Regions from separate parts of the Brevibacterium sp. FME37 genome, predicted to be linked through region 1. Evidence: riboswitches for the same ligand, from Rfam matches in the RefSeq annotation. Region 1 holds a riboswitch; each other region holds the start of a gene.
The links. A riboswitch is a leader RNA that binds a small molecule or an ion and turns the genes downstream of it on or off. The one in region 1 is predicted to bind thiamine pyrophosphate.

Region 2: it holds a riboswitch for thiamine pyrophosphate, as region 1 does, so the genes downstream of both, INT29_RS03775 (3-oxoacyl-ACP reductase) here and thiO (glycine oxidase ThiO) in region 1, are expected to answer to the same signal.
Region 3: it holds a riboswitch for thiamine pyrophosphate, as region 1 does, so the genes downstream of both, INT29_RS15265 (ECF transporter S component) here and thiO (glycine oxidase ThiO) in region 1, are expected to answer to the same signal.
Region 4: it holds a riboswitch for thiamine pyrophosphate, as region 1 does, so the genes downstream of both, INT29_RS11460 (TenA family protein) here and thiO (glycine oxidase ThiO) in region 1, are expected to answer to the same signal.

The regions. Positions count from the first base shown of each region.
Region 1 is NZ_JABUYE010000002.1:213,908-221,624, forward strand. Features, by position in the region: gene INT29_RS03135 (histone deacetylase) at 1-468, shown strand, start outside; gene INT29_RS03140 (ketopantoate reductase family protein) at 422-1,360, opposite strand; gene thiE (thiamine phosphate synthase) at 1,441-2,121, opposite strand; TPP riboswitch at 2,145-2,247, shown strand; gene thiO (glycine oxidase ThiO) at 2,238-3,386, shown strand; gene thiS (sulfur carrier protein ThiS) at 3,383-3,631, shown strand; gene INT29_RS03160 (thiazole synthase) at 3,633-4,400, shown strand; gene INT29_RS03165 (ThiF family adenylyltransferase) at 4,397-5,617, shown strand; gene INT29_RS03170 (SRPBCC family protein) at 5,549-6,058, opposite strand; gene INT29_RS03175 (mismatch-specific DNA-glycosylase) at 6,129-6,773, shown strand; gene INT29_RS03180 (thymidine kinase) at 6,808-7,416, opposite strand; gene INT29_RS03185 (VOC family protein) at 7,497-7,717, opposite strand, start outside.
Region 2 is NZ_JABUYE010000002.1:346,340-354,056, reverse strand. Features, by position in the region: gene INT29_RS03795 (MFS transporter) at 1-156, shown strand, start outside; gene INT29_RS03790 (NCS1 family nucleobase:cation symporter-1) at 388-1,905, shown strand; gene INT29_RS03785 (aspartate/glutamate racemase family protein) at 1,919-2,644, shown strand; gene INT29_RS20555 (GntR family transcriptional regulator) at 2,647-3,348, opposite strand; TPP riboswitch at 3,399-3,492, shown strand; gene INT29_RS03775 (3-oxoacyl-ACP reductase) at 3,577-4,389, shown strand; gene INT29_RS03770 (LLM class flavin-dependent oxidoreductase) at 4,404-5,729, shown strand; gene INT29_RS03765 (DUF885 domain-containing protein) at 5,806-7,476, opposite strand.
Region 3 is NZ_JABUYE010000014.1:53,144-60,860, forward strand. Features, by position in the region: gene INT29_RS15250 (MmgE/PrpD family protein) at 1-352, opposite strand, end outside; gene INT29_RS15255 (DUF4916 domain-containing protein) at 555-1,094, shown strand; gene INT29_RS15260 (universal stress protein) at 1,213-2,121, shown strand; TPP riboswitch at 2,148-2,256, shown strand; gene INT29_RS15265 (ECF transporter S component) at 2,280-2,909, shown strand; gene INT29_RS15270 (ABC transporter ATP-binding protein) at 2,909-4,405, shown strand; gene INT29_RS15275 (energy-coupling factor transporter transmembrane component T family protein) at 4,402-5,235, shown strand; gene INT29_RS15280 (hypothetical protein) at 5,232-5,777, opposite strand; gene INT29_RS15285 (putative quinol monooxygenase) at 5,853-6,173, opposite strand; gene INT29_RS15290 (class I SAM-dependent methyltransferase) at 6,300-7,052, opposite strand; gene INT29_RS15295 (class I SAM-dependent methyltransferase) at 7,067-7,669, opposite strand; gene INT29_RS15300 (LysR family transcriptional regulator) at 7,666-7,717, opposite strand, start outside.
Region 4 is NZ_JABUYE010000008.1:156,930-164,646, forward strand. Features, by position in the region: gene INT29_RS11440 (hypothetical protein) at 172-1,524, opposite strand; gene INT29_RS11445 (HutD family protein) at 1,852-2,367, opposite strand; gene INT29_RS11450 (MFS transporter) at 2,585-4,018, shown strand; gene INT29_RS11455 (VOC family protein) at 4,095-4,457, opposite strand; TPP riboswitch at 4,523-4,629, shown strand; gene INT29_RS11460 (TenA family protein) at 4,620-5,336, shown strand; gene INT29_RS11465 (uridine kinase) at 5,349-6,029, shown strand; gene INT29_RS11470 (hypothetical protein) at 6,068-6,319, opposite strand; gene INT29_RS11475 (phytoene desaturase family protein) at 6,514-7,717, shown strand, end outside.

The DNA.
Region 1 (7,717 bases):
GGCGCGAGGAACACCGATCCGCCGTTGGCGGAGATGGGCATCGAACTTCCCGGATCCATCTACTTCGCCGGCAGCTCCACCGTGTGGGGCGGTGGAGGAATGGCCTTCTACGACCACCACGCACCGGGACCCACCCCGGCCAAGGCCTATCTCATCACCGCCGAACAGTTCGCCGATGTCGCCGATCAGGAGATGAATCGGATACCCTCGGCGGCCAATCCGCTGGAGACGCTGGCCTCCGAACTTCCCGTCGGCTCCGCCCGCTCGGTGGGGCCGGGCAAGTACGAGACACTTCTGGTCCTCGACCGCAGAGATGCGATCCCGATGGTGACGTTCACCGCCCCGCACGGATCTGATGCGGTCCCCCACACCATCCCCAATGACCCGTACGTGACGATGCTGCGCCTCGGCGCCGAAGAGGTCAGTGCTGTCGCAGAGATGCCCCAGCTCGCAACTGCACAAGTGTGAGGTCGAGCAGGGGCGTCGGGACACCGAGGCCAGCCGCCGTGCTCGCGAGGTGTCCGAGGATGTGCTCGGTTTCACTGGGCAGACCCGAGGTCACGTCACGGTAGAGCGATGAGGTGAACGCCGACCCTTCGGCGGTGAGCATAGACAGTGTCATGTCCCTCGCCTTGGCCGAAACAGGGTGTCCGCCCGCGGCCGCCACGGCCTCGAGTTCATCAACGATCCTCACGATGTGGGCCTGGCCACCAGCGGCCATGATCGCTCCGACCGGGGCTCGGAACAGGCAGGTGACGACTCCCGCTGCTGCGATGAAGATCCATTTCTCCCATAGCGCGGATGTTATGTCGTCCAGGATCTGCAGTTTGTAGCCGGGAACGTCAAGCGCCTGGGCAATGGTCTCCGGAACGACTCCCCCGTCGAGGTCGCCGATAGTCATGACGGCCAGATCTGTCATCTGGTGGATGGCTCCGTCCTTGATCGTCCCGACGATCTTGACCAGACCGCCCAGCACCTGTCCGGGGAACTCCTCGACCAGCCGGTCGATCTGAGCCATGCCGTTGAGGAACGGAATGATCATCGTGTGCTCGCCGACGGCGGGCCTGATGTCGTTGAGGATCGGTTCCAGGCCGTTGGCCTTGACTGCGACGATCACCAGGTCGAAGGGGGCCTGGTCGGTGCCGTCTGCGGCGAGTTCTGCCGCAGTGAGGACGGGAATGTGATTCGTCCGGTCTTCTCCGGGGGCGACGAAGCGCAGCCCATCGGCGCGTATCGTCTCTGCCCGCGCGGCGCGGACCAGGAGTGTCACGTCGCGGTCTGCTTCGAACAGGCGGGTGCCGAATGCTCCACCGGTCGCGCCGGCTCCGGCGATGAGTATCTTCACTGCGTGTTCTCCCATGTCAGTTGGATTCCTTCGTTTTCATACTGCTGGCCTTCTCCCTGCTGGCCCTCACAGTGCTGGCCTCAACCGGCTGGGTTTCACAGTGCCTGCTTGAGTTCCGCGGCTGCGGCCGCAGGGTCGTCTGCCGCGGTCACCGCACGCACGACGACGGCGCGCCGCGCACCTGCAGCTTTAACCTCGTCGAGGCGCTGGCCTGCCGAGATCCCGCCGATCGCGAACCAGGGTTTGGTGGCGATGGAGGCGAGCGCACGCAGGGGGTCAGTGCCGATGGCGGGTCTGCCGGGTTTGGTTGGGGTCTCCCATACGGGGCCCAGACAGAAATAGTCGATCTCGGGGTCCGCCTCGGCGGCCTCGGCATGCGTGATCGAATGGGTCGATCGCCCCAGGATCACATCCGGGCCGAGGACCGCGCGGGCCTGTTCGCTGGTGAGGTCCCCTTGCCCGACGTGGAAGACATCGGCTCCCACGAGGAGAGCCACATCCGCACGGTCATTGACGGAGAACAGTTTCCCGTGACGGTGGGCTGCCTCCCTGAGCACTTCGAGTGCTGCGATCTCGGCGCGTGCCTCGAGGCCTTTGTCGCGCAGTTGGATGATGTCGACACCACCGGCATAGGCGGTGTCGAGGAATTCGGGGAGGTCCCCCTGGGCGCTGCGGGAATCGGTGCAGACATAGAGGCTGGCTTCGCGAAGTCGCTCCAGTCGTGCGGCTCTGTCTGCGATCTTGTCTGTGTCTCGGACTGCGGCGTCCATTGTCATATCTGCGACCATGCTCCTAGAGTAGAGGAGTTCGCGGGAGCCTCATAAAGAGGCTGAGAGGGCTTTGTGCCGACCGTTCAACCTGATGCGGGTCATGCCGCCGGAGGGAGAAGCACGTGCACGTCGTCATTGTGGGAGCCGGAATCATCGGCTTGTCCACTGCCTGGAAGCTGCGTTGTCGCGGCGTTGGCGTGACCATCGTCGATCCGGATCCCGCCATGGGTGCCTCCCATGCTGCGGCCGGAATGTTGGCCCCGGCCGCCGAGGTGGTGTGGGGTCAGTCTCCCCTATATCCGCTCATGCGTGCCTCAGCAGACCTCTACCCAGGTTTCGCCGCCGATCTCGCTGCAGCCTCGGGTCATGAGCTGGGGTATTCGAGCGCCGAGACGTTCGTCTGTGCCGGTGACCGCGCCGATCTCGCCTCCCTGCGTGAACTCGTCGATCTGCAGACCACCGCCGGATTCGACGTCTCCCTCATCACCGGATCCCGGGCCCGCGAGCTGGAACCGTCCCTGGCACCGGGGGTATGTGGTGCGGTGATGATCCCCGGAGATCATTCGATCGATCCCCGACGCGTTACCGGTGCACTGCTCGCGGTGCTGCGTGACGATATCGTTCGTGTCCGCGTCGACGCCCTGATCACCGAAGCCGGCCAGACACTCGGAGTGGAACTCGAGGATGGGACGAGGCTGCGCGCCGATCAGGTCGTCGTGGCCGCGGGCAGCGCTTGCAATGACATCTCGGGCGTTCCCCCACTGCCGCTGCGCCAGGTGTGGGGTGAGGTGATCAGGCTCCGTGCGCCTCAGGCCCTGGCCCCGCTGCTGACTCGCACGATCCGTGGTCTGGTCAAGGCCCGCCCCGTCTACATCGTGCCTCGTCTCGACGGTGAACTCGTCCTCGGGGCCACGAGCCGTGAGGACGGGCGGTCAGGGACCAACGCCGGTGGCGTCCACCAGCTGCTCCGAGATGCCGAACGCCTCGCCCCGGCCATCCTCGAGGCCGAGATCACCGATATCACCACCCGCGCCCGGCCGGGCTCACCCGATGATGTGCCGATCATCGGACGCATCGACCCCGGCTGTGTCATCTCCACCGGGTTCTTCCGCCACGGGATCCTCCTCGCCCCACTGGGTGCCGAACTCAGCGCCGACCTCGTGTGTGAGCGCGCACCCCAGTCTGGGCCTCCCGGGGTACTGACCGCAGTGGGACCAGAACGCTTTCACTCATCAACCACCATCCGGCAACCAGCAGGGAGTCATCCATGACCGACACGATCACTATCACGCTCAACGGCGAGCGCCATGCACTCGCCGGACCTACCACCGCTAGAGACCTCGTCTCCAGCATCGTCGACAAGGAACTCACCGCCGAGGGCATTCCCGTCGACGGCAGCCGCCTGGGCATCGCCGTCGCCGTCGACGGTGAAGTCATCCGGCGCGGACAGTGGTCGGACTTCACTCTGCGCGAGGGCCATGGAGTCGACATCGTCACCGCGGTACAGGGAGGCTGACATGACCTGGAGCGTTGACGACGTGACTCTGAACTCCCGACTCGTCATGGGCACCGGTGGCGCCAGTTCGCTGAGCATCCTCGAACAGGCCCTGGACGCGTCGGGCACCGAGCTGACGACCGTGGCTCTGCGCCGCTATGACGGACAAGCCCGCGACTCGGTGTTCGCCTTGCTGCAGAGCCTGGGTATTCGCATCCTGCCCAACACTGCCGGATGCTATACCGCCCGGGATGCTGTGCTGACGGCCCAGTTGGCTCGGGAGGCGCTCGAGACGAACTGGGTGAAGCTTGAGGTCATCGCCGATGAGGAGACTCTGCTGCCCGATCCGGTGGAACTGTTCCGTGCCGCGGAGGAACTAGTTCTCGATGGCTTCACGGTCTTTGCCTATACGAACGACGATCCAGCCTTGGCCAAGCGGCTCGAGGATGCTGGGGTGGCCGTGGTCATGCCTGCTGGGGCTCCGATCGGCAGCGGGCTGGGTATCCTCAACCCCCACAACATCGAGACGATCGTCAGCCGTGCCCAGGTGCCCGTGATCCTCGACGCTGGGATCGGCACCGCCTCCGATGCTGCTTTGGCGATGGAGCTCGGCTGCACCGCCGTCCTCCTGGCCTCAGCCGTCACCCGGGCCCACGATGCCACCGCCATGGCGCGAGCGATGTCCCTGGCTGTGGAGTCCGGGCTCCTCGCCGCTCATGCCGGTCGCATCCCGAAACGACCATTGGCCTTCGCCTCGTCGACATTCGACGGGATGGTGACCCCGGCATGAGCGTGGCGAGCAATCCGGGCCCACTCGTCGAACCGGTCGATTGTCTGAGCCCACGGGAACTCGACCGCTACGCCAGGCATCTGAGCCTGCCGGGAATCAGTGTGCTGGGACAGCGGAGGCTTCGGGCCGCTTCGGCGCTGGTCATCGGTGCGGGTGGACTGGGGGCACCTATCCTGCATTACCTGGCCGCGGCCGGGATCGGGTCGATCACGGTCATCGATGACGATGTGGTCGAAGCCTCGAATCTGCAGCGTCAGGTCCTTCACCGCGATGCCGATATCGGGCGAGCCAAGGTCGCTTCCGCCCGTGATGCCCTGCTGCGTCTTGATCCGGAACTTGTGGTCCACACGATGTGTGAGCGGCTGCGTCCTGAGAATGCTCTCGAGCTCTTCTCCTCCCACGACCTGGTCCTCGACGGTGCAGACAATTTTGCGACCCGATACCTGTCCAATGATGCCGCCGAGCTCACCGGCACACCGCTGATATGGGGCACGATCTTTCGCTTCTCGGGGCAGGTCAGCACCTTCGTCCCCGGGCAGGGGCCGATGCTGCGTGACCTGTTTCCAGACATCCCCGAGGCCGACTCCGTGCCCAACTGTGCCGAGGGCGGTGTGCTCGGGGTCCTGTGCGGCACCGTCGGTTCGGCCATGGCCACGGAGGCCGTGAAACTCATCTGCGGAATCGGCACACCGCTGATCGGGCGCCTTCTGCGCTATGACGCTCTGGAGTCCGATTACTCCACACTTCGGTTCTCACCGGATCCTGATCGTCCGCCGGTCACCGACCTAGCCGAGGTGGCCGTTGCCTGCGCTGCTGCCCGTCCGGGACCCGATGGTCGGGATCCGGACCGGGCGGAGGAGATCAGCGTCGACGAATACCGGGCTCACTCCTCGGGTGTTCTTCTCATCGATGTGCGTGCTGACTGGGAGCGGCAGATCGCGGCCATCCCCGGCTCCGTTCACCTGCCGCTGGGCATGCTGCAGATCGAGGGGTGGAGTGCGGTGGAGACAATCGCTGGCCACCGGCCAGTCGACATCGTCATCCATTGCAAGTCAGGGGCTCGCTCCGGCCAAGCCGTGCAGCTCCTCCATGATTCGGCACCGGGTTCCGTGCGCCTGCGGTCTCTGGCTGGCGGCATCGATGCCTGGTCAGCCTCGGGGCAGGAGACGGTTCAGTCGACGGACCAGACCATGGCGCCCGGCGCTCATCACATGTGAGTGCATCCTCTTTGCCACGGGACGCAGCAGGCGAATGGGCATGCGCCGAGTCGTGACACACCACACGGAGCTGATCGTTGTGATCGGGCCCATCTGCTCCAACGTCCACTCCCCGATCCCTCTCAGGTCACCGCTGGCGAAGAACTTCACGAAGTTCGGCGGGTCGGTGTCCTTAAGTTCGATGCCGAAGCTCAATGTCACACCGATCGGACTGTTGACCTGGATGTCGGCACGGCTTCCGGATGCGGTCCCCTCATCGACGGGCACCGCCACTGGCAGGCCCGGCCACCATTGCGGCCACGACTCAATATCGGAGAGCACGGACCACACATCGGCCACAGAGGCATTGACCCTCCACTGGTTCTCAAAGTGGAAGGGCGCTGACTCTCCGGCATACGATTGCACGTGCCGATGAGTATGTTGCTCGTGTGCATGGGTCATGGGTCTCCCGATTATTGTGAGTCGGCGGGCGCCGACTCAACCGTTCTGACTCGACGGTAGTGTGGAATGCGTGAATGAGGAAAGTTTCATCAGCTCCCGTCGGCCCTCGCCCTTAGGTGGACGAAAGCCGACGAAGGACGACCTCGCTGAGTTCGCCAATGACAGTCCCGACGCCATCGATGATGTTCTGCCCAAACATCCGGGTGAACTGTCGATGCTCATCGTCGGAATCAATCCTGGTCTGTGGACGGCCGCAGTCAATGCGCCCTTCGCTCGACCGGGCAACCGCTTCTGGCCGTCTCTGCATCAGGCAGGTCTGACTGATCACCTCGTCGATGCTTCCCTGGGACTCGCTGTAGAAGACGAGGCTCAGCTGCTGGCCCGCGGCATCGGCATCACCAACCTCGTCGGACGGGCCACTGCCCGGGCGGATGAGCTGGACAGGCAGGAACTGCGAGACGGTGCGGCCAGGCTTGTTCACCGCCTCGATGAAATCCGCCCCCGAGCCGTTGCGGTCGCTGGGATCACCTCATTCCGGATCGGATATTCACAGCCCACGGCCCACCTGGGGCCACAGGACACGTCCCTCATCGAGGGGTGGCCTGAAGACATCGCGCTGCATGTCGTGCCCCAGCCCAGCGGACTCAATGCCCACTACCAGGTTCCGGACTTGGCGCGGATCTGGCGTGGAGTGTGGGAGAGCATCGAGGACTGAGCTCCTGACCTGATGCGGCCGTGAGCGTGCGTTTCTAGCGCGGTGGCGCGAAATGTTCCCGACAGCGTGCGACATAGGATTCGAGACCGCCGATGTGGCTGGCGTCGATATCCGTGGCACGGGGTTCTGAATCTTCGGCGATGAAGCCAGGCGTACCCACACGTTGGTGGAACACGGCATCCCTGCCGCAGATCGTGCACACGGCCGTCAGTTTGAGAACATCCTCGGCCACCGCCATGAAAGTCGGCATCGGTTCAAAGGGTCCACCGTCGAATGTCACGCACAGGCCTTCGACGATGACTGTGGCACCACGTTCCACCAGTTCGAACACGGTCGGCACCAGGTCAGGGCCGAAGAACTGAGCCTCATCGATGGCCACCAGATCAAAGTCATCGGCACGGGCGACCTCGGCAAGGGACTCGACATCACCAACAGGCACGGCGGGAATATTGATCCCATCGTGTGAGGTGATCGCCGAGAGATCGGAACGGGTATCGAGAGAGTGGCTGAGGACAAGCACCTTGACCCCAGCGATCTTCGCCCGCCGGACCCGGCGCATGAGCTCCTCGGACTTGCCTGAGAACATGGGGCCGGCAATGACGTCGAGGCGTCCTGCCGACCGCGGCGAAGCAACGGGAATCATGGGCATGTCGACAGCCTACGCCGCGATGCTGTCGACCGAAATGGTTCACTGAACCGAAATGAGCCATAGGACCGATTTGGTCAGTCCAGGCAGAACTCGTTGCCCTCAGGATCGGCCATGACGATGAATCCAGACTCCATCGGCGGGCTGGGATCAACCCTCTCCAGACGCTGTGCCCCTAGGCTTTGCAGGCGCTGACTCTCCGATTCCAGCGCATCCATCCGCTCGGGGTTCTGCAGACCGGGAGCCGCACGCACATCGAGATGGACTCTGTTCTTGACGGTTTTGCCCTCGGGAACGA
Region 2 (7,717 bases), 130 kb from region 1:
GCGTTCTCGATCGTCTCCCTCATCATGTTCCCGATCCTGGCCGGTTCGATGGGCACCGGAGTCTTCTGGATTGTTGCCTGCGCACCGCTGGCCGGAGCCATCGCCGTGGGCATCGTCAAGTGGGATCCGACGGCCAAGGACGTAGAAGAAGAATAAATGGTATGCCAAAAATCTGATGGCTGAACTGTCGGGTTCAAGCCCGTGACCAGCGGCTGAGCCGCTCGCACGATCCCTGTAGTTGAGCGTATCGACGGCTCTGGTGCAAGTGTGTCATTGCGCACAGTCTGTGACTGGGGTTACGCTGAGTTCGAAAGAACCCGCCGTCGCAGCGCAGTGGTATTAAATTTGGTATCCCAGCTCTGTGCCCTGCAGATTTGAGTGACACCCATGTCAAAGACCGAGGCCACGCAGGACTCCGCACCGAAGTGGATGGGGCCGAGCCCCGAACAGCTGGCGGCGCATCGCATCAGTCCCCGGTTCTACAACTCGGATCTGGCGCCCAGTCGCAAAGAAGGGCGCAGTTGGACGGCCTACAGTGTCTTCACTCTCTGGGCCAACGACGTTCACTCGCTGGGCAACTACGGGTTCGCTCTCGGACTCTTCGCCCTGGGCCTGGGGGCCTGGCAGATCCTCGTGGCGCTGCTCGTCGGTGCCGCACTGCTCTTCTTCCTGCTCACGCTCTCCGGCTTCATGGGTCACAAGACGGGCGTGCCCTACCCGGTGATGAGCCGCATCGCCTTCGGCGTCCACGGCGCGCAGCTGGCGGCATCTGTGCGCGGAATCGTCGCCATCGCCTGGTTCGGCATCCAGACCTACCTGGCCTCGAGCGTCCTCAACGTCCTGCTCATCACCCTCATTCCCGGTCTCCAGTCGTGGGCCGACACCGAGTTCCTCGGACTCTCCGGGCTGGGCTGGTTCTCGTTCACGCTGCTCTGGATCGTCCAGGTCATCATCGTCAGCTACGGCATGGAGATGATCCGAAAATACGAGGCGATCGCCGGACCGATCATCCTCGTCACCTTCGTCTTACTGGCCATCTGGATGCTCTCCCGCGTCGACTTCTCCATCTCCTGGGCCAGAGAGGACGCCCTGTCCGGGTGGCCGATGTGGATGCACATCCTCGGCGGTGGGTCCCTGTGGGTCGCGATCTACGGCACCTTCGTCCTCAACTTCTCCGACTTCACCCGCGCTGCGAAGAAGAAGGGATCGATCGTCGTCGGCAACTTCTGGGGCATCCCGATCAACATGCTCGTCTTCGGCCTCGTCGTGATCTCCCTGGCCGGAGCTCAGTACAAGATCGACGGCACGGTCATCACCTCACCGGCCGACATCGTGCAGACCATCGGCAACCCGATTCTGCTGGCGCTGGCCTCCCTGGCGCTGCTCATCCTCACCGTCGCGGTCAACCTCATGGCCAACTTCGTCGCCCCGACCTACGCATTGACGAACATGTTCCCCCGTCACCTCAACTTCCGCAGTGCGGCAATCATCAGCGCGGTCATCGGCTTCGTCATCCTGCCATGGAACCTCTATGACTCACCTGTCGTCATCGTGTACTTCCTGGGCGGACTCGGCGCCCTGCTGGGACCCCTGTTCGGCGTCATCATGGTCGACTACTGGGTGATCCGGAAGACGAAGGTCAACGTTCCCCAGCTCTACACCGAGGCGGGCGACGGCGAGTACTTCTATCACCGCGGAATCAACTGGCGCGCCATCGGTGCCTTCATCCCGGCTTCCCTCATCTCCCTCGTATTCGCCCTGGTTCCCGCATTCGCAGGACTCTCCGAATTCTCCTGGTTCAGCGGGGCAGGCATCGCGGCGATCATCTACTTCATCATCGCCCGCCGGAACTTCACGTTCCGCGAGGTCGACGGCGAAGAGATCGCCGTCCCCACCACACACTGATTGAGAGCTCATCGTGAAAATCCTCGTCGTCAACGTGAATACAACCGAGTCGATGACCGAGTCCATCGCCCGTGCGGCACGGGAGGTCGCCTCGGCGGACACCGAGATCGTCGCGCTGACCCCCAGCTTCGGAGCGGAGTCCTGCGAGGGCAATGTCGAAAGCTATCTCGCGGCGCTGGGGGTCATGGACGCGGTGATGAAATACCCGGGGGACTTCGATGCCGTCATTCAGGCAGGCTACGGCGAACACGGCCGCGAAGGTCTGCAGGAACTCCTCGACGTTCCCGTCATCGACATCACCGAGGCAGGGGCGGCCCTGGCCATGTTCCTCGGCCACAGGTACGCGGTCGTCACGACGCTTGATCGCACGGTTCCCCTCATTGAGGACAGACTCCTCCTGGCCGGGCTGAACGCTCACTGCACCTCGGTGAGGGCCTCCGGGATGGCCGTGCTGGAGCTGGAGAATCAGCCCGAGCGTGCCGTGGGGGCGATCGCTGATCAAGCCGCCGAGGCGGTCGAACGGGATCGTGCCGAGGCCATCGTCCTCGGGTGTGGAGGAATGGCAGACCTCAAGCGGGTCGTCGTCGAACGCTGCGATGTTCCCGTCGTCGACGGCGTCACCGCCGCGGTGAAGCTGGCCGAATCATTGGTGGGGCTGGGACTGACAACCTCGAAGGTCCGTACCTACGCCCCTGCCCGTCCCAAGCAGCTGAATGGGTGGCCCTTCAACGCTGCCTGAGCTCAGTCCTCGACCGACTCTGCTTCTTCGTCGACGGCCCGGGCGAGGCGATCCTTGTGCTTGTCATGCTGATCCTGACTGGTCCCGAGATGTCGGGCAGCCAGATCCCTGACCTTCGTCTGGTCCCGATGGGCGATCGCGTCATAGAGCTCGGCGTGTTCCGTGGCAACGAAGTCAAGGTCGTCGTGTTGGCTGAGCTGCCAGCGCATGCGTGAATCGAGGAGCTCACCTATCTCGGTGAGCAGACGGTTGCCGGACAGCTCGGTGACGATCGCGTGGAAGTCCGCGGCCGAGCGATGGGCACCGACCACGTCCCCTGCCTTTGATTGCTCCTTGCCCTTGGCCAAGGTGGCCTCGAGCCTCGCCAGGCCCTCCCGATTGTGACGCTGCGCGGCGAGTTCGAAGGACAGAATGTCAAAGACTGCGCGCACTTCATTCAGGTCGGCTATGTCGCTGGGGGAGAACTCACGCACCGTCGACCAGGTGTTCGGCCGATTCGCCACCAGCCCCTCGGAGGCCAGCTGTTTGAGGGCTTCACGGATCGGCACACGACTGACCCCGAGCTCCGTGGCCAGATTCCGCTCCACCAGTTTGCTGCCGGGCAGGCGCACACCGTCGATGATCTCGTTGCGCAGCACCTCGGTGACTCGAACGGTTTCAGAGCGCCGCACGGTTTCAGAGCGTGGATCGTCATTGTTCTTCACGAGGCCATTCTCTCATTCTTCGTCCCTGCGATCGGTCTGCTAGGGTGCTTGGCAGTGACACGGGGTGCCTGCAAGAGGCTGAGATGACACCCGTCGAACCTGATCCGGTCAGTACCGGCGAAGGGATTGTCCGCAGCAGAGACTGCGAACCGCGGAGGTGGCTCCTCGACTGCGGCTGCGCACCGTCGGTCTTCGGTGTTCCTTCGCCTCGAGCAGAAGGACACAGATATGACGAAGACGTACCAATCTGAGAACGCCGTGGACACACCTGCCTCGGCGCCGGCGATCAAGGACCAGATCGTCCTCATCACCGGCGGCGCGCGTGGACTCGGCCGCAGCCTGACCACGGCATTCCTGCGGGCCGGCTCCAAAGTCGTCATCAACTATCTCACCAGCAAGGATGCTGCAGAAAGCATCGTCGCCGAGCATCCCTCGCAGGCAGTGGCCATTCGGGCCGACGTCTGTGAAGCGGATCAGGTAGAGGAGCTCTTCGCCTTGTCGGAGGCACACTTCGGCGCCCCGGTCTCCACCGTGGTCAACAACGCCCTCGTCGACTTCTCCTTCAACGGCGACGCTCGCTCCCACGCTCACGAGATCACGGTCGAGGACCTCGGTCGGCAGTTCTTCGGTGCAGTGGGAGCGGCGACGAGGACGACGCAGGCGGCGCTGGCCGGATTCGACCGACTCGGCTCGGGGCGGATCATCAACATCGGCTCCAACCTATTCCAGAATCCCGTCGTGCCCTACCACGACTACACCGCAGCCAAGGCCGCGTTACTGTCACTGACCAGGACCTTCGCCGTCGATCTCGGCCCACGGGCGATTACGGTGAACATGATCAGCGGTGGGCTGCTGCGCACTACCGACGCGAGTTCGGCCACCCCCGAGGCGGTCTTCGACGCGATTGCGCAGGGCACACCCCTGCAGCGGGTGACGACGCCGGAGGAATTCGCAGACACCGCACTCTTCTTCGCCTCACCCTGGGCCCGCGGGGTGACAGGGCAGAACCTCGTCGTCGATGGCGGACTGGTGAAGAACTGATGAGCCCTGCAGACATGAGCACCACGCCTACGACCGGCGCTGCACAGCGCAGTCGACGCGATGTCCACCTCAACCTCTTCGCCCACGGCTGCGGGCACCATTCGGCTGCGTGGCGAGCCCCAGAATCACCCGTCGAACGTCTGGGCGACATCACCTACTGGGAGGAACTCGCCGTCACCGCCGAACGCGGATGCTTCGACGCGTTCTTCCTCGCCGACGGACAGTCGGCGGGACTCGGCGGACTGGGCAAGGGTCCGCGCTGGTTCCTCGAGCCCCTGACCACCCTCACCGCACTTTCCCGGGCCACGGAGCACATCGGCGTGATCTGCACGGTGTCCGCGACGTTCTGGGATCCGTTTCACGCCGCGCGGATCCTGGCGAGCCTAGACCACATCTCTGGGGGCCGAGCAGGCGTGAACATCGTCACCTCGATGACCGATGCAGAGGCCCGCAATCACGGGATGGAGCGCCTGCCCGATCACGATGAGCGCTATGGGAGGGCCGAGGAATTCACCGCCGTGCTCAGAGAACTTTGGGACTCCTGGCCGGCAGAGGCGATCAAAGCCGATCGCAGCGGATCCTATGCCGATGAGGAGGCGCTGCAAACGATCGACCACACGGGCGAGCACTTCGCAGTCGCCGGCCCGCTCAACATCCCTCGCCTGCCGCAGGGTCGACCCGTCGTCGTCCAGGCCGGTGCCTCCGCACCGGGACGCGAACTCGCAGCCAGATTCGCAGACGGCATCTACGCCGTGGCCTGGGACTTCGAGTCGGCCTTCGAATACCGGCAGGACATCCTCTCCAGAGCGAGATCCCACGGGCGGGAGGCTGAGGAGATCACCATTATGCCGGGACTCGTCACCTACGTGGCGAAGACCGAGGACGAGGCCAAAGAGCAGCAGCACCGGCTCAACTCGCTCCTGCCTATCGACGACTCCCTGCGACAGCTGTCGTTCTTCATCGGTCAGGACGCCTACGACTGGGACCTCGACTCTCCGGTGCCCGAGCTGCCACCGCTCGAGGAATTCACCGGACCGCAGGGGCGCTATGCCACGGTGCTGCGGATCATCGAGACCACCAGGCCGACGGTGCGGGAACTGCTCGGCTATCTTGGCGCCGGTGGCGGGCACGCGACGTTCGTCGGGACACCTGAGCAGATTGCCGACGAAATTCTGCGTTGGATCGATGGTGGCGCGGCCGACGGTTTCAACCTCATGCCGCCGAGGCTGCCCCAGGGGCTCGAGGACTTCGTCGAGCTCGTCGTGCCGGTACTGCAGGAGCGGGGACGCTTCCGCGGCGCCTACCAGGGCCTGACGCTGCGGGAGAATCTGAGCGGCTGAGCAGCCGGGCCCGCTGAGCGGCTGAGCCCGCTGTGCGGTAGAGCTCAACCGACCGGATTCGAACGACTCGCGAGGCTCAGCGCTTCATGGCCCGGCCCAGTGTGTCCAGGCCGACCGATCCCAAGTTCAGGGCCTTGGTGTGGAAGGCCTTGAGATCGAAGTCCGCTCCGGCCTCGGCCTTGGCCTCATCGCGGAACTGCTCCCACAGCCGTTGTCCGATCTTGTAGCTCGGGGCCTGCCCGGGCCAGCCGAGGTAGCGGTCGAGTTCGAAGGCGAGGAAGGAGCGATCCATGGCGACATTGTCGGTGAGGAACTGCCAGGCCTTCTCCCGATTCCAGGTCCCTCCGCCGAGGCTGGCGGGCGCCTCGAGTCCCAGGTGGAATCCGATGTCGAGAACCACGCGTGCGGCGCGCAGGCGTTGGGAATCAAGCATACCCAGGTAGTCACCGGGATCGTTCATGAAGCCGAGATCGGCCATGAGCTTCTCGGCGTAGAGCGCCCAGCCTTCGCCGTGCCCGGAGACCCAGCACATGAGTCGGCGCCAGCGATTGAGAGTGTCAGAGACATACGTGGCCTGGCCGACCTGCAGATGATGGCCGGGCACGCCCTCGTGATAGACGGTTGTCTTCTCCTGCCAGGTCGCGAACTCGGTGACGCCTTCGGGTACAGACCACCACATGCGACCCGGACGGGAGAAGTCGTCGGTGGGGCCGGTGTAATAGATGCCTCCGGTCGCCGAGGGTGCGATCCTGCACTCGATCGTGCGCACCGGCTCGGGAATGTCGAAGTGGGACTTCCCGAGTTCCGTGATCGCCTCATCGGCGACTGTCTGCATCCACTCACGCAGCCCTTCGGCTCCATGCAGGGTGCGTTCGGGATCATTGTTCAGCGTCTCCATGACCTCGAACAGGTCGGCACCGGGCTGAATCTTCTCAGCGACCTCACGCTGCTCGGCATCGATGCGAGCAAGCTCCTCGAGCCCCCACGCATAGGTTTCGTCGAAGTCGACCTCGGCGCCCAGGAAGTCACGCGAATACAGGGCGTAGGCCTCACGCCCGCAGGCCTCGTTCTCCGGCGCGGCCGGGAGAAGTTCGGCAGCCAGGAAATCAGCAAGGTGGGCAAAGGACTCACGAGCCGCCTCGGCGTGGGTGCCCAGCTGTTTGCGCAACGACGAGCCGACATCGGTGGCGCCGGCAATGAGCTGGTCGAAGTTGCTGCCGGGTTCGGCCAGCGTGCGGGCCTGTTCGATGACCTTCTCGATCTGAATCCGGGCCGAGACCTGACCGCGGCTCTTGGCCAGGGACAATGACTCCTGGTAGCCGGCGACGGAGGTCGGGACGGCCTCCATGGTCGTGGCCACCGTCTCCCAGTCATGGGTGGTCTCGGTGGGCATGAGATCGAAGACGTCGCGGATGGCCTGCAGGGGCGATTCGATGACATTGAGGCTCGAATGTTTGAGCCCGGCCTCAAAATAGTCGCGATCAACGCTCAGTCGTTCGCGCATCGCATCGATGGTCACGAGGTCGACGTCATCGAGTTCGGACGTCTTCTCAACCTCGGCGAGCTTGGCCAGCGTCTCGACGGTGAGATCGTTGGCGGCAGCCAGACCGGCGGGGGAGAAGTCATCGAAACCCTTCGCGCCCTCGATACCGAGGTAGAGGGCGAGGGAGGGGGAGAGGGCAAGTGATCTGTCGACAAATTCTTCAGCGACGGCGTCAACGGCCGAAGGGGTTCTCTTCTGGGTCATGATTCTCACCCTATATGACCGAGAACACAGCAATCAGATGACTAGAGCAGGATCACCTGGACACAACCGCCGACTCCTGGGCTCACCGGATAACATGGACAGGTTCCCGGCTCGATCTCAACGGATCAGTCGATCTCGGTGAATCAGCCGATCACGGCCGATCGGCCTTCACCGCGGGTGCGCCAATTGTGGTAGGCAGCCAGGGGACTGAGCGCATCATTCGACAGGAAGAGAGACTGAT
Region 3 (7,717 bases), on a different contig from region 1:
AGTACTCGGCGGCGAGGAAGGTGTCATGGAAGTCGAGTTCACGAACGGCGACTCCATTGGCCCAGGCTGCCCATTCCGGGGAGAAGTGCTCACCCAGGGGCAGACCGAAGACGGTGGCACCAGGTGAGTACGGGTGGGTCTGCGCCTGTTCGCGTGCGTGCAGCGGAGCCGAGCGGCGCACCGAGGCTGCGGCCACCGAGGCGTTGTCGATGACGCGGTTGATCACCATTTCGGTGACCTCTGAATCCACTGGAGTCGGGTCTGATGCGACCTCGGCGATCTTCCAGGCGAGTTGGTCTTCGCGAGCCAGGTTCTCTGAGCTCTTGTGCGTACGGACTTCATGATTGATCATGGTTAACCCCTTCAAACATCCTTGACCGTTCAGGTCTGTCAGTGGCTGACACAACTGTAGGCTACGTCACTTCACTGTCACGGTCTGGCCAGAATTTTATCTCGACATCAAGATACTTTACCCGACTCCAACGAAGAACCACCACCCGGTCCCACCCATCGGAACTCTCGAGCGCGCCGGTGAACTGTGACACAATTGAGCCATGACGCGCACTGCTCTGGACTTCGACGAGAACTGGTTCGATGATGCCGAGTTCGCTCAGCTGCGACGGCGACTGCCCATCCCCTATGTCAACGCGATCCCTGTCCGGGTGGGCGAGTCCGGAGACGTCGAACGGATCGGGCTGCTGCTGCGCAGCCTGGACGACGGAACCCTGGGCCGAGAGGTCGTCGGCGGACGCATTCGCTTTCATGAGAGCATCCGTGCGGCGCTGATGCGCCACGCGGAGAACGACCTCGGCCCGATGGCGCTGCCGGTGATTCCGCCCGCGATCGCACCCTTCCACATCGCCGAGTACTTCCCCACCGAGGGATCCTCGCTCCTCCACGACCCTCGCCAACATGCGATCTCGATGTGCTTCATCCTCGAAGTCCGCGGTGAGTGCACTCCCCGCGCCGATGCACTGAGCCTCGACTGGCTGACCCCGGAAGAGACTCTGCGCTCCGATATCGTCGGCGAGATGTGCCACGGACAGGAGCACATCCTCCGCTACGCGCTTGCCCATATGGGCTTCGCGATCTGAGGCTTTCCTCTACATTCCGTAGAAGAATCTTGGTAGAATAGTCCTGACCAGAACGGTTCTGATGATCGGGGCCATCGTCCTCGTCAGGGTAGCGTCGGCCCCCTTTGGGAGGTCTGCTATGACTGCCGAGAAGCTCTCACCTGAACAGACATCGACGAAACTCGGAATCCTCGTCGGATACGACGGCTCAGAACTCGCCGTACGCGCACTCGAATACGGAGCAGCCGAAGCCGCCCGCCGCCGCATCGCGCTCACCGTGGTCTCCGCCTACACCGTGCCCACGATGATCTATCCGAACATTGCGTCCATGCCAGAGCACAATGAGCTCGAAGCTGCGCACCGAGGAGTCGAGAAGACCCTCACCGAGGCGGCCGAGCAGCTGAGCGCCCACCCGGGCCCTGTCTCCTACCGCGCCCAAGAAGGCGATGCCGCCGGCGTCCTGCGAGACCTGAGCGCTCACGCCCGGACGGTTGTCGTGGGGTCACGCGGTCGCGGCGGGTTCATGGGACGGATCCTCGGTTCGGTGTCCACGGCTCTGCCCGCGCACTCGCACTGCCCGACGATAGTCATTCCCGGCCACCACTCAGATTCGAATTCAGGTGCGGTCGTCGTCGCCGTCGATGGCTCCGAGTTCGGCCGGATGGCCATGTTCAGCGCAGCCGAGGTGGCTGCTTCACGAGGAGCAGCCCTCGAGATCGTCTCCGTCCTGCCCTCTGGAGATGAATGGCTCTACTGGTATCCCGAGCTCGAGCTGAGCTCCGAGGTCACCGGCCGAAGAAGATTGGAGCTCGAGACCGCGCTTGAGACCGAGGTCGCGACGGTGACACAGCAGTTCACCGATCTGCGAGTGAGTGCAACGGTGCCGACCGGAGATCCTGCAGAGGTGCTCGGCGAAGCCTCGCGGACCGCGCAGCTGACCGTCCTGGGCACTCGCGGCCGCGGAGCAATCCGAAGCGCCATTCTGGGTTCCACCTCACGCAGAGTCCTCCACCATGCCGAGGGTCCGGTCATGGTCGTCCCGAGCTGAGTCCCGTCCTACCTGCTGTACAGTGGTTGCCACGACAGGGGAGCGCCGAAATGGGTGCTGAGAGTGCAGATGAAGCTGCAGACCCTCGAACCTGATGCGGCTAGCACCGCCGAAGGAAGTCGAGACTCTTCTACCCCTCCTTGATATGAGGAGGCACAATGCCAGAAACAACCGCGCCGCAATCCACTGCGAAGACCGCACGAGCCTATTCCCAAGCACCGGCGTCGAAGCAGTGGAGGGTCGTCGACTACGTCGTCACCGCTGTGCTCGGAATCGGCGTCGGACTCATCTTCTGGGTCTTGGCCCTGAGTTGGAAGGTCCTCGAACTCGGGTTCCAGGCCTTTCCACCCTCGATCGGCCTCATCGCCGGCCTGTGGGTTCTCGCCGGTCCACTGGCCGGGGCCATCATCCGCAAACCAGGTGCCGCCCTTCTGTGCGAGCTGATCGCCGCCATCGTCGAAGCGGTCCTCGGTTCCCACTTCGGAGCCACCGTCCTGCTCTCCGGGCTCGTCCAGGGCCTCGGCGCCGAGCTCATCTTCGCCGCCTTCGGCTATCGGAAGTTCAATCTGTGGGTCACGAGCCTGGCCGGATTGCTGGCGGCCGCGTTCATGTCCGTGAGCGAGAACATCATGTACAACGCCGAATGGCAGTTCGGCTTCCAGGCGGCCTACACGGTGTGCGCAATCATCTCCGGCGTCGTCATCTCCGGCATCGGCGCGTGGTTCGCCTACCGTGCGATCGCGAAGACCGGGGCACTGTCCTCCTTCGCCTCCGGCCGCCTGCGCTGATGGCTCTGCCGATTCGCGCCCAGGGGTTTTCGTGGCGCCATGCAGATCGTGACGAACCTGCGGTGGGCCCGCTCGATCTGCGCATCGATGCGGGTGAGAAGGTGCTTCTGCTCGGTCCCTCCGGGGCCGGCAAGACCACTCTCTTACATGCGATCGCCGGGGTTCTGCCTGCCGAGTCCGGTGAGGCCACCGGCCAGCTGCGCATCGGTGACCGGCCACCCGACCCTCGCCGAGGTGATGCCGGGCTGGTTCTGCAGGATCCCGATTCGCAGGTGATCTTCTCCCGCGCCGGTGACGATGTCGCCTTCGGCATGGAGAATCTGGGGCTGCCCGCTGATGTCATCGAAGACCGGATCTCCACTTCGCTGGCGGCCTTGGGCCTCGATCTGCCCCACGACCATCCCACCGCGGCCCTGTCCGGAGGTCAGAAGCAGCGGCTGGCGCTGGCCGGAATCCATGCCATGGCACCGCAGGTGATCATCCTCGACGAGCCGACTGCGAACATCGATCCGGACTCGGCCGTCTCCGTTCGTGATGCTGTCCTCGGCACCCAGGCGGCCACCTCGGCGACGATGATCATCGTCGAACACCGGGTCGATCTGTGGCTCGATCATGTGGACACCGTGATCGTCCTGGGCCCAGATGGTCTGCTCACACAAGGCCCGCCGAGGCTGGTCTTCGGTGATCCGGAACTCGCAGAGGCGCTGATTGAGTGTGGAATCTGGGTGCCTGGGCGTGCGGGACCGTTGCGCACCGAATCCAGGCCGGACGGCGACCTCGTCCTCAGGACCGAACGACTCGACGTTGCTCGTCCGCGGGCGAAGGCTGCGGCCGCGGCTGGCCTCGATCTGTCCATCCGTACAGGTGAAGCAGTGGGCATCATCGGCGCCAATGGTGCCGGAAAATCAACGCTGGCACTGACCCTGGCCGGCCTCATTCCCGAGTTCGGTGGCGAGGTCAATGCGTTGGGTTCCCTACGCTCCGGGGCCAAGCATGCCAGGCCCTTCCGCTGGCCCTCAGCACTCCTGGCTCCTCGCATTGGGATGGTGTTCCAGGAGCCTGAGCATCAGTTCCTGCGCTCCAGCGTCGCCGAGGAGCTGGCGCTGGGTCCGCGTCTGGCCGGATGGTCAGCGGTCCAGGTTGAGGAGCGTGTCGCCGAACTGCTGCAGGCGCTGGGCCTTGAAAGTCTCGCTGATGCACATCCGCAGGGGCTCTCCGGTGGTGAGAAGCGGCGACTGTCGGTGGCGGCGATGATGGCTCCCCGCCCGCAGCTGCTCATCGTCGACGAGCCGACCTTCGGTCAGGACGCCCTGACCTGGGCAGGGCTGGTCGGGCAGTTCCTCGATGTCCTCGCACGCGGATCAACGGTGGTCGCCATCAGTCACGATCATGCCTTCCTCGAAGCGATCGGGGCCAGACGCGTCGTCCTCGGCGGTGCTCAGCGCAAGAAGCAGACATCCGGAGCTGGAGACACCCAGGAGGGGCGAGAGAATTGAGTGCACCAACACCGTCACCAGTCGCAGTTCATGATCCGGGTCAGCTCATTCCGCTTGTGCGCAGGACGGCGCTGGTCAGGTGCAATCCGCTGACGAAGATCGCTGTGGCGCTCATCCTCATGGTCGGGACTCTGCTGAGCATCGATGTGGTCTCGGCGGGAGTCGTCCTCGGATTCTGCCTGTTTGCGCTGCCGGCGACGGGGCTCGATCTGCGGGCTGCTCTCAAACGACTGTGGTTCCTGCCTCTCGGTGCGCTGTTGGCCGCGTGGGGTACGGCGATCTTGGCGGAGAAGACTGGTGAGGTGGTCATCGACGTCGGTCCGATCCTGATGACAACTGGCTCGTTGGAGGCTGCCACAGCGATCTTCCTGCGCGCCCTGGCTCTGGCGATTCCACTGATCGTGCTCGCCTCGACCATCGATCCCCGTGACTTAGCGGATGCGCTAGTCCAGCGGCTGCGTCTGCCCGAGGTGGTTGTCGTCTCGGTGCTGGCAGCCAGCAGACTGCTCGGTCTGCTCGTCAGCGAATGGCAGACCCTGGCGATGGCCAGACGGGCCAGGGGCATTGCCGGCGGTTCGATCGTCCGGCGCACGCGCAGTCTGTTCGCCGGCATCTTCGTGCTGCTGGTGCAGTCGATTCGTCGCGGCACCACCTTGGCGATGGCGATGGAGGGCCGTGCGTTCGGCCGTCCTGGGCGGACCTGGCGTCGAGCGTCGACCTTCGGCTCCGATGACCGTCTGGCGGTGGTGGTGTCTCTGGCAGTCTGTGCTCTTGCCATCGTGGCTGCCCACATGCTCGGAACCTGGAACCCGATCGTCGGCGGGAACTAGATCTGGGAGAGAAGACCCTTCAGGTCTGACCGCCATTCCTCGAGCCTCTCGGCGCTGGGGAGTTTGGAGACGGTGAGGACGAGGAGTGTTCTGTTCTCGTCTTTCCGTTCGGCCGCTGCCTCGAACTTGGTCCCGTCCTCGAGGTCCGCCCGCCAGAAGGAGCGCTTCGGCGTCTTCGAAGTCCGGGCCTCACCGTCGAGGGCCAGGCCTGCCAATGTTCCCTCATCGATGAGGAAGGCGAATCGGGTGATGACGTCATCACGCTGACCGGTCACGGTGCGAGAGACCGCGACGTCGAAGGTGCCGTCGGCCCGCTGGCCGGGCACTCGCCTGCCGATCTCCTGTTCAAAGGCGACGACCGCGCCCTGAACCCACCAGCCGTGTTTCTCTACGACTCCATCGAACTGCGGGTAGAGGGCGTCGGCGAGTTCCTTGTGACTCGCCGACGCCCCTCCGGCCGCTTCGAGCCGGGCTCTGGTCTCCGCCCAGGGCTCACCGAGGGCCTGCTCGATTGCCGCCACATTCATCGCTTTGGTCGCCATGAGTGAAGTCTAAGCAACCGCGCCATGAAAGCAACAGGGTCGACGCGTTTGCAGGCTGGCTGCGGGTGGGCCAGGTCAGTCGATCTGCAGTTCACCCATCTCGTCCCAGCCTTCGCCGTCGATCTTGCGGGAGATGATCTTCGGCGTCGACGCCAGATGCGGGCGCATGGCCGCGAGGCCGGCGGCGAAATGATCGCTCTTGACGTGAGGCTCTGCCCCTTCGTCGGTGAATGCTTCGATGAGCACGAACTCGTTGTCCTTCTCCAGGCTCTTCGACCATTCGAACCACAGGTTGCCGGGCTCCTGTCGCACTGCCTCGGTGAAGGCACGCACGGCCTCGGGGAACTTCTCGACGCTTTCGGGCTTCACGTCGTACTTCACAACGATGAAAATCATGCTGACCGCTCCTGTATTCGTGCGAACTCCGTCGGACCGTGTCGAACCGACGCCACCAGCCAATCATGTTTCGGCCCACGCTCCAAGAGTCACCGTGGAGCACCCCCAGAGCCGCACGGGAAGTTCTCAGGTGTGCAGATCGTCGGCGTTCACAGCTTCAATGATCATCAGCGGCTCATCGGCGGACCCGGTGAACGGTGTGCGATCCCAGTTCTGCCAGCTGTCGCGCACTCTCATACCAGCCGCGCTCAGGTCGTCACGAAGAATCTCGAAGGTTCGAAACTGCAGTCGCTGGCTGACGCTGATCACCTGGTCGGCATCGCGGAATTCGTTGACACTGTCCATGGTGATGATGCCCTCGTCGTCCGGCTCCGAGGTGGTCGTTTTCTCTCGCAGCGACCCGGCTGCGGTCTCCCGAATCTGGGCTGGCCTGTTCCAATTTCTCCACGCCTGAGCCAGCGGGTTGCGAGCTTCGAAGGCCAGGACACCACCTCTGCGCAGTCCTCGACTGATATCGCGCAGGGTGGCAGTCCAGGCATCGCCGAGGATGTGCATCGCGACATTTCCGCTCATCACGATGAGGTCGCTGGAATCGGGCTCAATCAGTGCAGACGTTCCAAGACGCCATTCCACCGTGTCGCCTCCGGGGCGCGCCGCGGCACGTTCAAGCATTGCCGCGGCAGGGTCAATTCCGACGACGGTGCGCCCCGGCTCGGTCACTGTCGCGGTCAGGATTCCTGTGCCGCACCCCAGATCTGTGATGCGAGTCGCCGACAGCTCCAGTGCGAGTTCGCGGAAGTAGTCGTGGTCGGGTCCATCCGGATTGTCGTCGTCGTAGATGGCGGCGAGCAGCTCTTCTTCATAGGCGCGATTGCTCATTTGAGAGCCCGAGTTCACACGCGTTCGGCGATGAGGACGAGGAAATCGCTGTCGGGTTCATAGGGGTGGAGTTCCCAGGTGGACAGCTTGAGGTTGACGAGCATCCCGGTCGACTTCACATCGTCGATGAAGTCTGCGAAGTCGTAGCCGCGGCCGGCACCGAATCCTGCGACGAAGCGTCCACCGGACTTCAGCGTCGATCTGATGTTCGACAGGGTCTGGCGATGTGAGGCGGGATCGAGGAAGGACAGGACGTTGCCGGCGCAGAACGCCACGTCGATATCGTTGATGCCCGCATCTGCGAAGTCGAATTCGGCTAAGTCGCCGGTGTGCCATTCACCGCTCGGGAAGTCCTCTTCGGCGACTGCGATGAGGAACTCGTCGAGGTCGACTCCGTAGACGCTGTGCCCTTCGCCTAAGAGCAGGCCCCCTGCACGACCGGTTCCGCAGCCGGCGTCGAGGATGCGCGCACCACGCGGTGCCATCGCATTGACGAACCTCGACTCTCCCCCGATGTCGTGACCGGCAGCGGCGAGAGTGCGCCACCGCTGCGCATAGTTCGCGGAGTGATCGGGATTGGTCTCACGGATACGGTTCCACTGATGATCGAAGCTCATGGCCCCATCCTAGGACGAAAGACCTCGGCCACCACCTCGGCGACTGCG
Region 4 (7,717 bases), on a different contig from region 1:
CTGATGCGAAAGGTCGACATCGACTCCCCTGATATCGAGTTCCTGGCAGCGGACAGAAAACTGTCGTCACCAATTTTCACGCTAGCCACGTCCCTCACAGTGTTCAACCAAGGCCACCCTCCCAAATATTCCAGACCGGCATTTCTGGTCTGACCACAGGGGGGAGTGTCTTCAGCCCTGCGCGGTCGCGGCGCTTCCGTCTCCGCCTGAACTGGATCCCCCACCGGCATCGCTGCCAGAGCCTGATCCAGAGCCTGAGCTGGAGCTTGATCCGCCGGAGCCGCTGGAGCTGCTGCCCTGTGAGTCGGAGCTGGATCCCGAAGCGTCACTCGAACTCGCGCTTCCCGAGGTGTCTGCGCCAGTGCTGCTGGAGCCGCTCGAGTCGGTGCTCGATCCCGAAGAGCTGTCACTGCTGCCGGTGTCTCCTGCCTGCTCGGTTCCCGTCTGATCAGCGGTCGCGGAACTGTCGGAACTGGCGGAGCCGCCGTCGCTCGCCGAGGTGGACTGCCCTTCGCTCGTCGTCGAGCTCTCGTTCCCGCTTCCCTGATTCGGGTTCTGGCCGGACTGGGAGGCCGACCCAGAGGAATCCGAGTTGGAGGTTGACCCGCCGTCCTGCGAGGTGCTGGACTCATCGCCGGAGCTCGAATTCCCCGTGACGGACCGCGAGATCTGCGAGGTGCCGGGCGAGATGTCGGCAGCGGTGAATGATTCGGCCATGACGACGGCGCCCAATCCGATTCCGAATGTCGCCACTCCAATGGCCACCGGGTAGAGCACCCGTTTGCGACGCAGCTTCTGCCACCATGACTTGGCGTCACTGCCTTCTGTCTCCGATTCAGCGGCTGCTGTATCGGCATCAGGCGAGCCGGAATCTGGCGCACCTGCGTCACTTCTGTCAGCGGCCGTTTCATCGCTCAGATGACCGAAGGTGCTGGTAGCCCGAAGAGCTCCTGAGGCCTGGTCGCCTACCGCGGCGGATCGCTGCGTCTTGGCGCCAGGCGATTTCGCCTTGACCGCTGGGGCGAGCTTCGAGCCGACTTCCTTGATCTTCTCTTTGCCCTTGTCGAGGCTGCTGGTGTAGAGCGTCACAGCTAGCCCGGTGATGATGCTCGCGACGCCCGCGCCGACGACGGTTCCGGCGACGCCCAACTGTCCGCCGATGACCGATGAAGTGGCCGCGGCCGCCGCACCGGCGAGAAGCTGGGTCGCTGAGACCCTGCCTTCGTTCTTCTCCTTCTTCTCGACCACGTCGTTCTTCGCCGTCGAGTCACCGTGATCAGCAGTGTCGTTCACGACCGTCGCGGTTGCGTCTGCTGCCGTCGCAGGTGTGCCGACGGCAGCTGTGTCCTCCTGCCTCATCCGAGTCGCCGACGCCGGCGACTCTTCGCGTCGGATGGGATTCGGCGGCATCACCGGTGTGGTCACATGCGGGGTCGTCGTCGGTGTCGAATGAGCATTCTCGGCGTGGGCGGCTGCAAATTCTTCGGTGATCAGAGGCAGGGTCTGAGATGCCTGCACGATCATCTCGGAATCACCGACTCCGGAGGTTGATCTGTGGTGATCTTTTGCTGATCCGTCGTGATCGGACGCTGATCCGTCGTGCCCATTCAATCTGCTTGACTCATTCTGATTCGACCCCAAAGTTCCTCCGATGACTGGTCCCTGAGTCCAGTATCGTCCGTCGATTTCCGGAGTTCCTGACCCACCCCCGTAGAAGCTGGGACAACACTGTGAACAGGAAGTCGCCCCAAGGCCTCTGACCTGCAACGATGATGGTCAATGTGACGCACGGGACATGCGCTTCGCATGATATTCGCAGGTCCGGATTCGGTGTCTGCGACGACCTGTGCCTCAGTGCAGGACGGCCACGCCGAGGTGGTCCGGAAGAACGTCCGATTCCTCGAGCTCCAGCAACTGGAATCTCGGGTACCCGGGGACCGAATCCAAGGTCACTGCGAACAGCCCGGTGCCGGTGAATCGCGTCGACAGCTCCAGTCCACGCTGACCTGAGCCGAGCCTCTTGTTCATCTCGACCATAAGATTGAGCGCGAAGCACGGGGTGCCCAATCCGACGAGGGACACCTTCTGCTCACCACGGAATAGTGCGGGCTCGGCCGGCGTCACCGGGTGCCTGTGACCGTCGATCTCAAGGACCACCTCGGCGCCGGTGGGAAGAAAGGTGCGCGCCATGCCGGGCAGAAGCGAGAACTCAGCCGGACGGTCCAGACGCGCGATGCTCAGGCGCCAGCGCCGAAGGGCCGGTGTCAGGACCTGCGAATCGGTGAGCGAGACGAGCTCGGTCGTCTCCCCCGCGCCATTGGCCCAGGGAACCGGTTCGAGGTCGTCGAATGAAGTGATCACGCGCATGTGATCACTGTAGTCGCGGCGCACCACTTGCCAAGTGAGCGCAGAGGACTAGCCTTGGAACGTGCGTTTTGCCCATAACGATCGGGTTGCGAACAGATACAGCGGAAACATCACCCATACAGAAGAGAGGCACGCCGGGGTTTCCTCCGCGTGATTCTCAAGTGCCCTGAACAGCAGTTCTCGTGTGTCTCTCCCCCGGCAATCGGAAGGGAAAAACATGTTCGGACCAGACAACGTCCGCAAGCGCTGGCGCCCAGAAGAGATCACCGTGACGAAACCCGATGTCACGAAACGTGCCATCGGAGCAGCAGCGATCGGAAACGTCACCGAGTGGTACGACTTCGGCGTCTATGGCTACCTCGCCGTCGTCATCGAGGGCATCTTCCTCCCCAAGGACTCCGGCCCCATCGGCCATGTCATCGTGGCCGGGCTCTTTGCAGTCGCCTTCCTTGTCCGCCCGCTCGGCGGAATGTTCTTCGGCCCCTTGGCGGACAGGATCGGCCGCAACAAGGTCCTGGCGATGACGATGATCATGATGGCAGCCGGCACCTTCCTCATCGGCGTGATCCCTGACTATGCGACGATCGGTCTGTGGGCGCCTTTCCTTCTGCTTGCCTGCCGACTCCTGCAGGGATTCTCCACCGGCGGCGAGTACAGCAACGCGATGACGTTCATCGCCGAATACGCACCGGATCGGCGCCGAGGATTCCTCGGCAGCCTGCTCGAGGTCGGTACCTTCACCGGCTACGTCCTCGGCGCTCTGGTTGCCACGATCATGCAGGCCGTATCCACCACAGGCTTCCTGGAGACCTGGGGCTGGCGCATTCCCTTCTTCGTCGCCCTGCCGTTGGGTTTCGTCGGCGTCTACCTGCGGACGAAACTCGCCGACACCCCGGCATACAAAGAGATGGAGAAGCTCTCCGAACAGGAAGAATCCAGCAACCGCACGAAGGGCGAGTTCAAGAAGATCTTCGCGCTGTGGCCCAACCTTCTGGCCTGCTGCGGTCTGGTCCTGGCGTGGAACGTCACGAACTACATGTTGACCTCATTCATTCCCCTCTACTTCCCGATGGTCCAAGACATTCAGGGCAGCGGCGGGGTCTCAGAACTCACGTCCCAGATTCTGCAGATCCTCGTTATGGCGGTCTGTCTCGGACTGATTCCGGTCATCGGCAAGGTCTCTGATCGGGTGGGCCGCAAGGCAGTTGTGCGCGCGGGATCGATCTCACTCATCGTGCTCTCATTCCCGTCTCTGATGCTCATCCGCGGTCATAGCGACATCATCGTGTTCCTCGGTCTGCTGATCATGGGGCTCAGCCTCATCTGCTTCAGCGCGACGATGCCCTCGACGCTGCCTTCCCTGTTCCCGACGATGGTGCGAGCAGGTGCGCTGGCGATCGCCTTCAACATCTCGATCTCACTGTTCGGCGGCACCACCTCGGTCGTGATGACCAGCCTCATCAGCGCCACCGGCTTCCTCATGTGGCCGGCGATCTACCTCGTGGCCGCGGGAATCATCGGACTCGTTGCGATCCATTTCGTGGAAGAGAGCAATGGTCGTCCGCTGTGGGGATCGACTCCGTCGGCGGCTTCGGAGGAAGAGGCCGAGGACTTGGCAGAAGAGCTCAACCAGGAGACCGAAGCGACCTGAGCCGGTGCTGTCTCCTCAGGGTCTGAAACACCCAGAGGGCGAGCGCACCCAGGGGCGGCCCACCCTGGTGACAACCTCAGTTCAGAACGATGCAGAACGGGTGACCTGCCGGGTCGAGGAAGACGCGGAAGGTCTCGCCTGGCTGGTCAACTGCCTTCCCTGCACCGAGTTCGACCACTGCTGCCTCGGCGACATCAAGGTCATCGACGACGACGTCGAGGTGCATCTGCTGTGGGTGGGCCTGGCTCGGCCAGCTGGGGGCGTGATAGTCCTCGACCTGCTGGAAGCAGATCGGCGGCCAGGAATCTGATGTGATCTCTGCCCAGGTGCCGTCGTCATCGACTCTGACCTGCCAGTCGAGGAGTTGACCGTAGAACTCCGCGAGTTCGCGTGCGTCAGGGGCGTCGAGAACGACGACGGGCTGCTTTGCGATTGCCATGCTGGAAGTCTACGCGCCACCGGTGTCACGGTGAAGGGCACAGGTGCTTCGCCGGTGCTAGGCTCGAAACACCACAGGGGAGCGCCGACGAGACCGGTGCTGAGAGTGCGCAAGCAGACCCTTCGAACCTGATCCGGTGAGCACCGGCGGAGGAAGTGAGAGATGACAAGGATGAACGACGTCCCACAGCAGACCAGCACCAGTATTCACCTGAACCCAGGCGGGCCGGTGGCGACATTGAGAGCGGCGACCGCTCCCACCTGGGACGCCGCGGTCGGGCACAGGTTCGTTAAGGAACTGTTCGCCGGGACCCTCGACGATTCCGTGATGAAGAAGTATCTGATTCAGGACTATCAGTTCTTCGAATCGTTCCTGTCGATGCTCGGCGCCTGCGTCGCCCACGCCGATGGCATCGGCCCCAAACTCCGGTTTTCCAAACAGCTCGGATTCCTCGAAGCAGATGAGAATTCCTACTTCCTTCGGGCCTTCGCCGAGGTGGGTGCCAGTGCCGATGAATACGACGATCCGGTGCTGACCGATCCGACCGCGCGGTTTCGCACCATCATGTATGACGCGGTCGTTTCTGCCTCTTACCCGGACCTGCTCGTCGTGCTCGTCATCGCCGAATGGCTCTACCTCGACTGGGGCGAGCGCGAGCAGCCGATGCCCCGTCGCCACGTTCACACCGGATGGATCGAGCTGCATCATGGTGTGGACTTCCGTGCCTGGGTGCAGTTCCTCGTCGACGAACTTGAGAGGGTGTTTCCCACCGGCGACGAGGCTGAATCCGCCACGGCCCGGGCCCGGCTGGCGCGCCTCTGGCAGCGGACGGTTGATGTGGAGTTGGCGTTCTTCGAGGAGGCCCATGTGCTCGACTGAGGGCGGCACCAGGTGAGTACCCGTCGTGCGGTTCTGCGGCAGCTGCTTGCACAGATCCGCGAGATCAATTCTGGTGGGCGGAGCCTCATCGCCGTCGACGGGGTCGACGGAGCGGGCAAGACCGTTCTCGCCGGGGAGCTTGTTCGGCTGGCTGCCCAGGATGGGCTCCGCTCTGTTGCTTCGCTGAGCATCGACGGCTTCCATCACCCACGTTCGACCCGGTATGCGAGGGGGCGAGGACCCGAGTCGTTCTACCGTGACTCCTACGACTACCCAGCGCTCAAGCGGTCAGTCGCGACTGCGTTCAAGCAGGGGCTGCCTGTTGTCACAGCCGTTTGGGATGTTGTTGCCGATGCCAGTATCGAGAGTGCACATTCCAGTCTCGACTTGCCACAGGATTGCGTCCTTCTCGTGGATGGCATCTTCCTCCATCGGCCTGAGCTCCGTGAGTTGTGGGACGCCAGCATTTGGGTGCAGGTACCTTTCGCGGTCTCTGTTCCGCGCGGGAACGAGCGCTTTTCCGGGCAGTACGATCCTGATCCCGAGGCAGAGTCCAACCATCGCTATGTCGGCGGGCAGCGGCTCTATTTCGCACAATGCTCGCCGTGGGAGATGGCGACATGGGTCCTCGACAACGAGGATCTGGCACACCCCCGCCTTGCCGCACGAGCAGGGCCACCGATAACTCAGTAGCCGAGAACTAGAAAGGGGCAGGCAACGCACCATCTGCCTCACACAGGGGCATGCTGATTGTGCTTGACGATCTTCGCAACGATCGCAGCGACGGCGCAGCCTACTGCGATGAGGAATGGCACTCCGACAATCACCGTTTCGACGATCATGACGAAAGTGTGCTGGAACATGTTCGCCAGAATATTCACAGCGGCGAATGCCACCATGCTGAAAGCGAGGAAGAAGCCGGCTGTCTTCACCAGCCGAGTCGGCAGCGTCCCCCGACGCTCCCGTATGTTCAATGTGCTCATCGCCGATCACCTTCGATCCTGATCACCGTCGACGCCGTCTGCGCAACTCGCGATGTACTTTGAGGCTACGCCTGAAAGCTTGGCGAGCCATGGGGGTACCTGGGATGTTCGATGCAAGAGAAAGTCCACCGCTCGCCCCTGCTCATGCCGGTCCTCGCCCTGGTCGTGTCAGTCCTCTCCCCTAGAATGAACCCATGAGCAATCCCCAGGTAGATGCGGTTGTCGTCGGATCCGGGCCCAATGGCATGGCCGCCGCGGTCACCATGGCTCGGGCGGGCCTGTCTGTGGAGGTCTATGAAGCCCAGTCCACCATCGGCGGCGGCGCACGCACCCTCGACCTGGGCCTGGCCCCTGGCATCACCCATGACATCTGCTCGGCCGTGCATCCCTTGGCGATCTCGAGCCCCTTCTTCGTCGACTTCGACCTGCGCTCCCGGGGCCTCGAGTTCACCACTCCGGAGGTCTCCTACGCTCAGCCTCTGGACAATCAGCCCGCCGCGCTGGCATTCCACGATCTCGATACAACGGTCGACCACCTCGGCGCGGCCGGACCAGAATGGCGGCGCTTCTTCGCCCCGCTGCTCGAACGCGTCGATGATGCGATCTGGTTGTCCCTCGGTGACAAACGCTCCATTCCGGAGACGCTGCGCGATGTTCCCGGCATCGCCAATGTGATGAGATTCGGGCTGCGGCTGCTGTCCCAGGCCAGCCCGGCCTGGAACATTCCGCTCTCACATGAGACCTCCCAATCCCTGTTCACCGGTGTCGCCGCGCACGCGATCGGCGGACTGCCGGCCATGGGCACAGCTGCCACGGCCACCATGCTCTCGACCGTCGCCCACGCCGCCGGATGGCCGTCGCCTGTGGGCGGTTCGCAGGCGATCATCAACGCCATGGTTGCCGACCTCGAAGCCCACGGCGGGTCTGTGACGACGAACGCGCGCATCGATCATGTCTCCGATATGCCGACCGCCCGGTCCTATCTCCTCGACACCTCCGCCTTGAACGCGGCACAGATCTTCTCCGGCCTCATCCCGGCCAAGGTCGCCAAGTCGCTGCGGTCCTTCAAGCAGGGCAACGCCGCAGCCAAGGTGGACTTCGTCCTCAACGGACCCGTGCCCTGGGCCGACCCTAATATCAACCGCGCCGGCACCATCCATGTGGGCGGAACCCGGGCACAGATGGCCGCAGCCGAGGCGGATGTGATCGCCGGGCGCATGCCAGCCCACCCGGTCAGTTTGGTCTCCGACCCGACCGTCTTCGACCCAGCGCGTGAGGTGGACGGCCTACGCCCACTGTGGACATATGCCCACGTCCCCTTCGACTGCCCACTCGACCCGGCCGACTACATCATCAACCAGATCGAACGCTTCGCACCCGGCTTCCGCGACACGATCG